4 regions of the Streptomyces sp. NPDC087859 genome follow, and region 2 is predicted to be linked to each of the others. Evidence: riboswitches for the same ligand, from Rfam matches in the RefSeq annotation. Region 2 holds a riboswitch; each other region holds the start of a gene.
What was found. Region 2 has a riboswitch for cyclic di-AMP ahead of ACIOHP_RS25050 (peptidoglycan DD-metalloendopeptidase family protein). Riboswitches for the same ligand answer to the same signal wherever they lie in the genome.
Positions count from the first base shown of each region.

Region 1: it holds a riboswitch for cyclic di-AMP, as region 2 does, so the genes downstream of both, ACIOHP_RS40220 (M23 family metallopeptidase) here and ACIOHP_RS25050 (peptidoglycan DD-metalloendopeptidase family protein) in region 2, are expected to answer to the same signal.
Region 3: it holds a riboswitch for cyclic di-AMP, as region 2 does, so the genes downstream of both, ACIOHP_RS03325 (transglycosylase SLT domain-containing protein) here and ACIOHP_RS25050 (peptidoglycan DD-metalloendopeptidase family protein) in region 2, are expected to answer to the same signal.
Region 4: it holds a riboswitch for cyclic di-AMP, as region 2 does, so the genes downstream of both, ACIOHP_RS39420 (C40 family peptidase) here and ACIOHP_RS25050 (peptidoglycan DD-metalloendopeptidase family protein) in region 2, are expected to answer to the same signal.

Region 1 covers NZ_JBIUUU010000021.1:128,010-130,200, forward strand. Annotated here, with positions in the region: gene ACIOHP_RS40215 (M16 family metallopeptidase) at 1-895, shown strand, start outside; cyclic di-AMP (ydaO/yuaA leader) riboswitch at 1,087-1,255, shown strand; gene ACIOHP_RS40220 (M23 family metallopeptidase) at 1,269-2,045, shown strand.
Region 2 covers NZ_JBIUUU010000010.1:96,705-98,895, reverse strand. Annotated here, with positions in the region: gene ACIOHP_RS25055 (Tat pathway signal sequence domain protein) at 1-108, opposite strand, end outside; gene ACIOHP_RS25050 (peptidoglycan DD-metalloendopeptidase family protein) at 304-1,269, opposite strand; cyclic di-AMP (ydaO/yuaA leader) riboswitch at 1,274-1,431, opposite strand; gene ACIOHP_RS25045 (alpha-galactosidase) at 1,748-2,191, opposite strand, start outside.
Region 3 covers NZ_JBIUUU010000001.1:702,749-704,939, forward strand. Annotated here, with positions in the region: gene ACIOHP_RS03320 (CocE/NonD family hydrolase) at 1-401, shown strand, start outside; cyclic di-AMP (ydaO/yuaA leader) riboswitch at 666-826, shown strand; gene ACIOHP_RS03325 (transglycosylase SLT domain-containing protein) at 828-1,310, shown strand; gene ACIOHP_RS03330 (HAD family hydrolase) at 1,322-2,134, opposite strand.
Region 4 covers NZ_JBIUUU010000020.1:172,492-174,682, reverse strand. Annotated here, with positions in the region: gene ACIOHP_RS39425 (hypothetical protein) at 1-212, shown strand, start outside; cyclic di-AMP (ydaO/yuaA leader) riboswitch at 551-762, shown strand; gene ACIOHP_RS39420 (C40 family peptidase) at 766-1,239, shown strand; gene ACIOHP_RS39415 (ATP-binding protein) at 1,337-1,795, opposite strand; gene ACIOHP_RS39410 (helix-turn-helix transcriptional regulator) at 2,008-2,191, shown strand, end outside.

The sequences.
Region 1 (2,191 bases), on a different contig from region 2:
GCTCTCCAGGACCCTGTTCCCGGCGGACCTGCGCATGTCCCGCCCGCGCCAGGGCACCGAGGAGACCGTCCAGAACATCGACTCCGCGGCCGTACGCGCCTTCTACGAGAAGCACGTCCGCCCGGCCACCGGCACCGTCGTGGTCGTCGGTGACCTCACCGGCATCGACCTGGACGCGCTGCTCGCCGACACCCTCGGCTCGTGGACCGGCTCCCAGGCCGAGCCGCGTCCGGTGCCGCCGATCACCGCCGACGACACGGGCCGTGTCGTCATCGTGGACCGCCCCGGCGCCGTCCAGACGCAGCTGCTGATCGGCCGTATCGGCGCCGACCGGCACGACCGCGTGTGGGCCGCGCAGGTGCTCGGCACGTACTGCCTCGGCGGCACCCTCACCTCCCGCCTGGACCGCGTCCTGCGTGAGGAGAAGGGCTACACCTACGGGGTGCGCTCGTTCGGGCAGGTCCTCAGGTCCGCCCCCGACGGAACGGGTGCCGCGATGCTCGCCATCAGCGGCTCCGTCGACACCCCGAACACCGGTCCGGCCCTGGACGACCTGTGGACGGTCCTGCGCACCCTTGCCGCGGAGGGGCTGACCGACGCCGAGCGGGACGTCGCCGTGCAGAACCTGGTCGGCGTGGCCCCGCTGAAGTACGAGACCGCGGCGGCCGTCGCGAGCACGCTGGCCGACCAGGTCGAGCAGCACCTGCCCGACGACTACCAGGCCACGCTGTACCGGCAGCTCGCCGCGACCGGCACCGTGGAGGCCACCGCAGCGGCCGTCAACGCCTTCCCGGTGGACCGGCTGGTGACGATCCTGGTCGGCGACGCGTCCGCCATCAAGGCGCCCGTCGAGGCCCTCGGGATCGGTGAAGTGAGCGTCGTGTCCGCCGAGTAGCGGCACGCGCGTGAAGGGGCCCTGGTGACTGACGTGTCACCAGGGCCCCTTAATGTCCGAATTAGGGGAGAGGTTGCCTGTCTGCCCTGTGGCATGCGCTACAAAACCCCTGATCCGTTTGGGGATTGAAAGTCGCCCCGCTTAGCGTCATCCGGGCTGTTCGTCAGGCAGTGCGCCGCGCCCGCGGCACCGGACAGCCATCGCCGAGTCCCCGTACGGCGCGAGCCAGGGGAGCCGGGGACCCACATTCATGTAGTCCCTGGGGTGAATCGGACGCCCGCGCGCGCAGCGAGGGGGTCCGTAGGAGACCTTCCTGCTCCGAACCCGTCAGCTAACCCGGTAGGCGAGAAGGAAGGAAAGGACCAGCCACCACATGGCGTTCACGCGCGCCACCGGGAAGCACCGCCGTCCCAGCAGGATGAAGCGCACCACCGCCCACGTGGCGGGGGTCGCGGCCCTCACCACCACCGGCGTCATCGGCACCCTCGCCGCCCCGGCCCTCGCGGCGGAGCCCGCGGCCGAGCAGACCGGCCTCACCCCGGTCGTCACCATCGGCGACTCGGTCGCCGCCCAGATCGACGCCCAGGCCGAGGCCCAGCAGCAGGCGGCCATCGAGGCCGCCGAGCAGAAGGCCCGGCAGAAGGCCGAGCAGGCGGCGCTCAAGAAGGCCGCCGCCAAGGCCGAGAAGGAGCGCGAGGCCAAGGAGCGCGCCGCCCGCGCCGCCGCCGAGCGCAAGCGCCTCAACAGCTATGTAGCCCCGATATCGGGCTCGTACATCTCCACCGGCTACAAGGCCGGCGGCGGCGTCTGGTCCTCCGGCAGCCACACCGGCGTCGACTTCCACGCCGCCACCGGCACCTCCGTCCACGCGGTCGGCTCCGGCACGGTCGTCGAGGCCGGCTGGGGCGGGTCGTACGGCAACAACATCGTGATCAAGATGAACGACGGCACGTACACCCAGTACGGGCACCTGTCGTCCATCGGTGTTTCGGTGGGCCAGACGGTCACCCCGGGCCAGCAGATCGGCCTCTCCGGCGCGACCGGCAACGTCACCGGGCCGCACCTGCACTTCGAGGCCCGCACGACCGCGGAGTACGGCTCGGACATCGACCCCGTCTCCTACCTGCGTTCGCATGGCGTGAACGTCTGACGACGGACCGCGAGATCTTCTGAAACCCCGGCTCACCGAGCCGGGGTTTTGCCGTTTCTGTCGCCCTGTTGTCCAAAAAATATGCATGGATTCCGGCCCGCCATCGGAAATTCCTGTTCTTTGCAATAGAGTCACTGAACACACGT
Region 2 (2,191 bases):
GTCCGCTTCGGCCGCGTCGGCGGTGCGGGACTGGGCCCAGGAAAACTGGGCCGCGGCGGCCGCGGCTGCGGCGCCCTTGATGACGGTGCGTCGGTCGACGCCGGGCACGGGGACCTCCGGATGCGGATAGAAAGCGCTTGCATCGCTACGGAGATCACTGTGTCCCCACCTTCCCCTCACTGTCGACGCTTTGGACAGTCGTGCCACAAGAACGCAATAAAGTGATCATGAACTCGCAAGAGCGAACACCGAAGGCCGGACCCGGGGATCGGGATCCGGCCTTCGGTGGCACAGGGGGTGGCGTCAGCTGACGGAGACGCCCTTCGCGCGGAGGTAGGCGACCGGGTCCACGTCCGAGCCGTAGTCCGGCGTGGTGCGGATCTCGAAGTGGAGGTGCGGGCCGGTCACGTTGCCGGTCGCGCCGGAGAGGCCGACCTGCTGGCCCTCGGTGACGGTCTGGCCGGACGAGACCGAGAGCGAGGAGAGGTGGGCGTACTGGGCGTAGTAGCCGTCGGCGAGCCTGATGACGACCTGGTTGCCGTACGCGCCGCCCCAGCCCGCGGAGACGACCGTGCCCGCGCCCACGGCCTTGAGCGAGGTACCGGTCGGGACGACGAAGTCGACGCCCGTGTGGTAGCCGCTGGACCACATGCTGCCGGACATCCGGTACGGGGTACCGACGGTGGCGCCGGCCACGGGGAGGGTGAAGCCGCTGGAGCTGCTGGTGCCGGTCGTCTCGCTGCTCTGCGTCGCGGCCGTCGTGTTCGACGAGGACGACTTCGAGGATTCGGCGGATTCCGAGGACGCGGACGAAGAGGACTTCTGCGTCTCCGCCGACTTCCGCGTGCCCGCGGACTTCTCCGTGCTCGCCGCGGCCTTCTTGCCGAGGGTGAGCTTCAGACCGGGGTGGATCAGCGACGGGTCGGAACCGACGGCCTCACGGTTGTCGGAGTAGAGCTTCTTCCAGCCACCGCTGACGTTCTGCTCGTCGGCGATCTTCGAGAGGTAGTCACCGGACCGCACCGAATAGGTGCGCGCGGTCGTGGTGTTGGCGGCGCTCTTCTCCGCGGTCTTCTTCTCGGTGACCGTCTTCCCGGCGACCGGAAGGGACTGGACGGCCTTCTCCGGAACGGACTGCGGGGTGGCCGCGTGGGCGCCTGCGGCACCCATCAGCGGGAGGGCGAGTGCGGCGCCACCGGTGCCGGCGACGGCGATCGAGCGGGTGAGGCGCTGGGCCTTCGGACGGCGGTGCTTACCCTTCGCGGGCATGGCGAATTCCTCTCCGGCGCCTGCGAGGTGAGCTGTCGGGTTCGGGCTGGAGATGCCCGGCCGCACCGAGGTGCGGCTTAACCCCTAGCCGTTCCGGAGACCGGAACAGGCGGTTGTACCTGTGGGTCCCCCGCTCCTGCCGTTCACGGGTGAGTTGTGCGGTCCCCGGGCGGCGGCAGGATTGGGCGTCCGTCCGGATTGATGGCGAACGTAAGCGAGCAAGACGCAAAGGGACAAGTGAGAGGTTCCAGGTGCATGCGTTCCTCTTGATCCCCTGTGAGAATTACCGGTCACCCTGCGTGAATTGCGCACGCCTCCCGCCATGCAAAACCCCTGAAAAAGAACGGGAATTACGTGGACATGACGGGCGACGCACGGTCACGGGTATGACGCTCCTCACGTGGCACATTCACAGCTCCCCTTATTCCAGAGCGAGTTGGAATGAAGGATGAGGAAGGCGCCAATTCGGACAGAAAGCTCAGATACGACGCAGTCGGAGAACTGCCGCATCCAGGTCGCCGCGCAATCCGATGCGAAGTCCGTGATGCAGCAATACGGCACCCCTGTGAACTTCGCCCGTTTCGAGGCATTCGTACGACGCCGTCGGGTCGAGCCCGCGCAGCCGCAGCGCCGGTACGGGCTCGCCGTAGCTCTGCGCCTGGAGCCAGGCGAGCACGACGGTCTCACCCCCGAGGACGTACTGGACGGCACTGAGCCCGCCCCGCGGCGGTCGCAGCCGATGGAGGTCACCGCGCTGCACCACGGGCCGGATCTCCTTGTAGAGCTCCACCCACTCACGGGCCTCGGCGAGCTCCTCCTCGCTCCACCGCGTGAGGTCGCCACCGACGCCGAGCACCCCGGCCATGGCGCTGACGAACCGGAACCGCAGCGAGCTGACCCGGCCGTTGAGCATGGCGTTCGG
Region 3 (2,191 bases), on a different contig from region 2:
AGGCCGAGCCGCTCGGCGTCAACTTCCCCGCCACGCTGGACGAACCGCGCCCCGAGCGACTGGTCGTACGCGATGTCGCCAAGGGTGAGTGGCGTCTGGAGGTCGACCCCCGGTACGGCGGCACGCGCGTGTACCCGGACGGTCTGGAGTTCACCGAGGACGCGCTGGAGACGTACACGATCGACGAAACGGACCCGCTGTCGGCACGCACCCGCTCGGACTGGTCGATCCGGCTGCACCGGCCGGAGCTCGCGTGGGACACGACGGTCCGTACGCGCTCGGAGATCAGCTGTGCCGGGGCGGAGTTCTTCCTGGCCGCCAACGAGGTGGTCTGCACGGAGGGCGGCGAGGTGGTGTTCCACCGGACGTGGGAGAAGCGGATTCCGAGAACAGCCGGTTGAGGTTAATTGCCCGATTTGCGGCCGGATTTCATCTTCAGTGACTTGAGTCACTTCATTCTGTGGGCGGGCTGTGAGATCACGTCCGCCGATCCGCCATGCACGAACGCCAGTTGGTGATTGGCGGTCGCAAAGGATCAAGCACCCCATACGCCTCAGACCGAGGTCAATGGGCTCGTTGTGTGAATCCGGTACTTGTTCCGGACATGTGCTCTCGCATACGTTCCCGGCCGGGCGGAACGCCGAATCCTGCCGCCGCCCGGAGACCGCTCACCTACGAGAACTCACGGCAGGAGCGGGGGAACCAGGTAAGTCGCCGGACATAACGGACCGGCTTGGGGTGAAGTCGTGTCGCCGTACGGCGGCCCGGCCGGGCATCTCCCGCCCGAACCCGACAGCTCACCTCGCAGGCGTCGGAGAGGAACCGTCATGCCTGCTGCCGCTCAGCACCGTCGCACCAGAACGTCCCGCCTCGCCCGCAAGCTCGCCGTCGCCGGTACCGGCATCGCCGTCCTCGCGCTCCCGGTCATCGGCGCGACCAGCGCCTCCGCGGCCACCCCGACCGTGACCACGGCGACCTCGCTGGGCTACACCAACACGCTCGACGGCTGGATCCAGGCGTCGCTCCAGGTCATGGCCCAGAACGGCATCCCCGGGTCGTACGACAGCATCTACCGCAACATCATCCGCGAGTCGTCGGGCAACCCCTACGCCATCAACAACTGGGACTCCAACGCGGCCGCCGGCACCCCCTCCAAGGGCCTGCTCCAGGTCATCGACCCCACCTTCCAGGCGTACCACGTCTCCGGCACCTCGTGGGACCCCTACGACCCGGTCGCCAACATCACCGCGGCCTGCAACTACGCGGCGCAGCGGTACGGGTCGATCGACAACGTGTGGGGCGCGTACTAGGCCGACAGGGCCTAGGCCTGCCGGAAGAGTCTTTCGAGGACGACGGCGATGCCGTCGTCCTCGTTCGACAGGGTCACCTCGTCGGCCACGGCCTTGAGTTCGGGGTGGGCGTTGGCCATCGCGACGCCATGTGCCGCCCAGTCGAACATGGGGATGTCGTTGGGCATGTCGCCGAAGGCGATGGTGTGTTGAGGGCCGAGGCCGAGGTGGTCGGCGGCCAGGGCCAGGCCCGTCGCCTTGGTGATGCCGCATGGCTGGAGTTCGACGGTGCCGGGGCCCGACATCGTCACCGTCGCGAGGGAACCGACGACTCCGCGGGCCGTCGCCGCCAACTCGTCGTCGGACAGGGCGGGATGGCGGAGCAGGACCTTGCTGATGGGCGCACACCACAGGTCGTCGCGGCGGTCGACCCGTACGGCGGGGAGGGTGGGGTGCGGCATCAGATACCCCGGCTCGATGAGCGTGAGACCGTCGACGCCGTCCTGGTCGACGGCGGCGTACACCTGGCCGACCTCCGCCTCGATCTTGCCGAGCGCGGTCTCGGCCAACTCCCGGTCCAGGGTCACCGACCACAGCAGACGGTCCGCGCCGGCGTCGTACACCTGCGCGCCCTGCCCGCACACCGCGAGCCCCGTGCTGCCCAGGTCGTCGAGGAGCGGCCGCACTCTCGGGGCCGGCCGGCCGGTCACCACCAGATGCCGGGCCCCGGCCTCCGCCACCCGCGCGAGCGCGGCGAGCGAACGGTCGGAGAGCGTGTCGTCGCCCCGGAGCAGGGTTCCGTCCAGGTCAGTGGCGACGAGTGAATATGCGGTGGGTGCGGCCATGATCAGAGAATACGGATGGAAACCCCCATCGACTCGACGCGAACCGGACGGCTGCAC
Region 4 (2,191 bases), on a different contig from region 2:
TCAACCCGGCGCGCCACGATGACACCTACCGCGGGCTGCGGGCCGCCCAGGCGCTGGTGACGAAGGCCGCCGAGCTGCGCGACGCGCTGGCGACCATGCATCGGCGCGGCGAGACCGAAGTGCACGCCATGACCCTGGCGCGTGCGCTGCGGGTGCTCGACGGCGAGCGGCGCACAGCCCGGGTCACGGTGCCGCCGCACTCCGACAGTTGACGTGACGGCAGCCGGTCCGGCGCGCCCGACCGCGTGGCGGCGCGTCCGGGCCGGCCTTCAAACGGACCAAACGACGTACCCCCGTTTGGAGTAGACACCTCTCCTTTGACAGGGCCGCAAAGGTTGCGCAACGCGCGTAGCCCGACTCCGGAATGAGTACCTCCGTCGCTGGTCCGGGGGTCCTTGACCCTGTCGACGTTCCCTCGAACAGACGAGTGTCCACCCGAACGGGTGAGTGGTGAGTAACGCCACAAATCCCCGATTCCATTGGGTTTTTCGGCGTGGAGTACGTGAAGATCCCTGTCTGACGACAAGACCCCGCCGCAGCGGCGGGGCGATCCGGGCGGACGCCGAGTCCTGCCGCCGCCCGGATGACCGGTCGACAGGAGTGGATCGGCAGGAGTGGAGGACCCAGGCACGACGGGTCGCCGGATCGGCCTTCAACAGCCGATCCGAGCAGCCCTTGGGGTGAAGCCGCAGTATGCGGCCGGGCAACTTCGCCAGCCCGAATCCGACAGGTCATCCTTCACAGGCGGCTGACGAAGGGTTGCGCATGTCTGCGCTCAATCGTGTCCCGTCGCTCATGGCCCGGGCCGGTACGGCCTCGGCTCTCACCATCGCCGCCGTGGGCGGCTCCCTCGTGGTCCCGGGCGTCGCATCCGACGCCGAGGCCGCGACACCAGCGACGAAGGCACTCCAGGTCGCTGCCTCCAAGAAGGGCTCCCCGTACAAGTGGGGCGCCGCGGGGCCGCACCGGTTCGACTGCTCCGGGCTCACGCTCTACTCATTCAAGAAGGCGGGCAAAAGCCTGCCTCGTACGGCGGCCCAGCAGTACAACAAGACCCGCCACATCTCCGTGGGGAACCGCAAGGCCGGAGACCTCGTGTTCTTCCACTCCGGCTCCAGCGTGTACCACGTCGGCATCTATGCCGGGAAAGGGAAGATCTGGCACTCCCCGAAGAGCGGGGAGGTCGTGAAGCTGCAGAAGATCTGGACCAAGAGCGTCTGGTACGGCCGGGTCAAGTGACCCGTCCCGTGGGGGTGATGGCGACCTGACCTGCCGTCACCCTCGCGGGGCCGCCGTGACGCCTTGAGAGGCGCCTCCGACTTCCGGAGGCGCCTCTCTACGGTTCCTGCTGCCCCGCCGCGGAGACCGGCTCGGCCGGTACCGTCCACGGGAGTTCGATGGAGACGGTCTTGCCGCCCTCCCGGGTGGGCCGGACTCTCAGCTTGCCGCCGCACTCCGCGGTCAGCCAGCGGATGATGACCATGCCACGGCCGTTGTCCTGCTGGACGGCGGCCGGCAGCCGCTTCGGGAACCGCGGATGACTGTCGGTGACCCCGATGCGCAGTTGTTCGTCGCGGTCGAGCCGGATGTCCACCGTGAAGGTGGGTGACTGCCCGAAGGTGTGCTGTACGGCGTTGGTGGCGAGTTCGGAGACGATGAGCCGGATCGTCTCGGCTGCCTCGGTGGTCGCCGGCAGGCCCCATTCCGCCAGGGTGCCGATGACATAGGTGCGGGCCGTGGCGACCGAGGCGGGATCGCTCGGCAGAGTGACGGATGCTTCCAGATGGTCTGCCATGGCGACGTCGTCCCTTTCCCACGGGACCGCGGTCCGACACGGAGCGGATGGTTCGAGTACGGTCCCGGACTGGTGCTTCATCGCCAGACTGCCATTACGCGGCCGGTCACGGTGCCGATCCACCAAGATATGCATATATCTGTCGCTCGAAGCGGTGAACTCTCCGACGGAAGACCGTATTTGGGTGGCCCGGAAGGAGTAAGGAGTAGCCCATGCAGCACGGTCCCGCGGTACGCCGCCGGAAACTGGGCGCCGAACTGCGTGCGTTGCGCACCAGTGCGGGGCTCACCAGTGGTGAGGCGGCCCGGCTGGTGGGCTGGCACCAGTCGAAAGTGAGCCGGATCGAGACCGGCGCCAGCGGCGTGAAACCGGCCGACGTGCGGTTACTGCTGGACG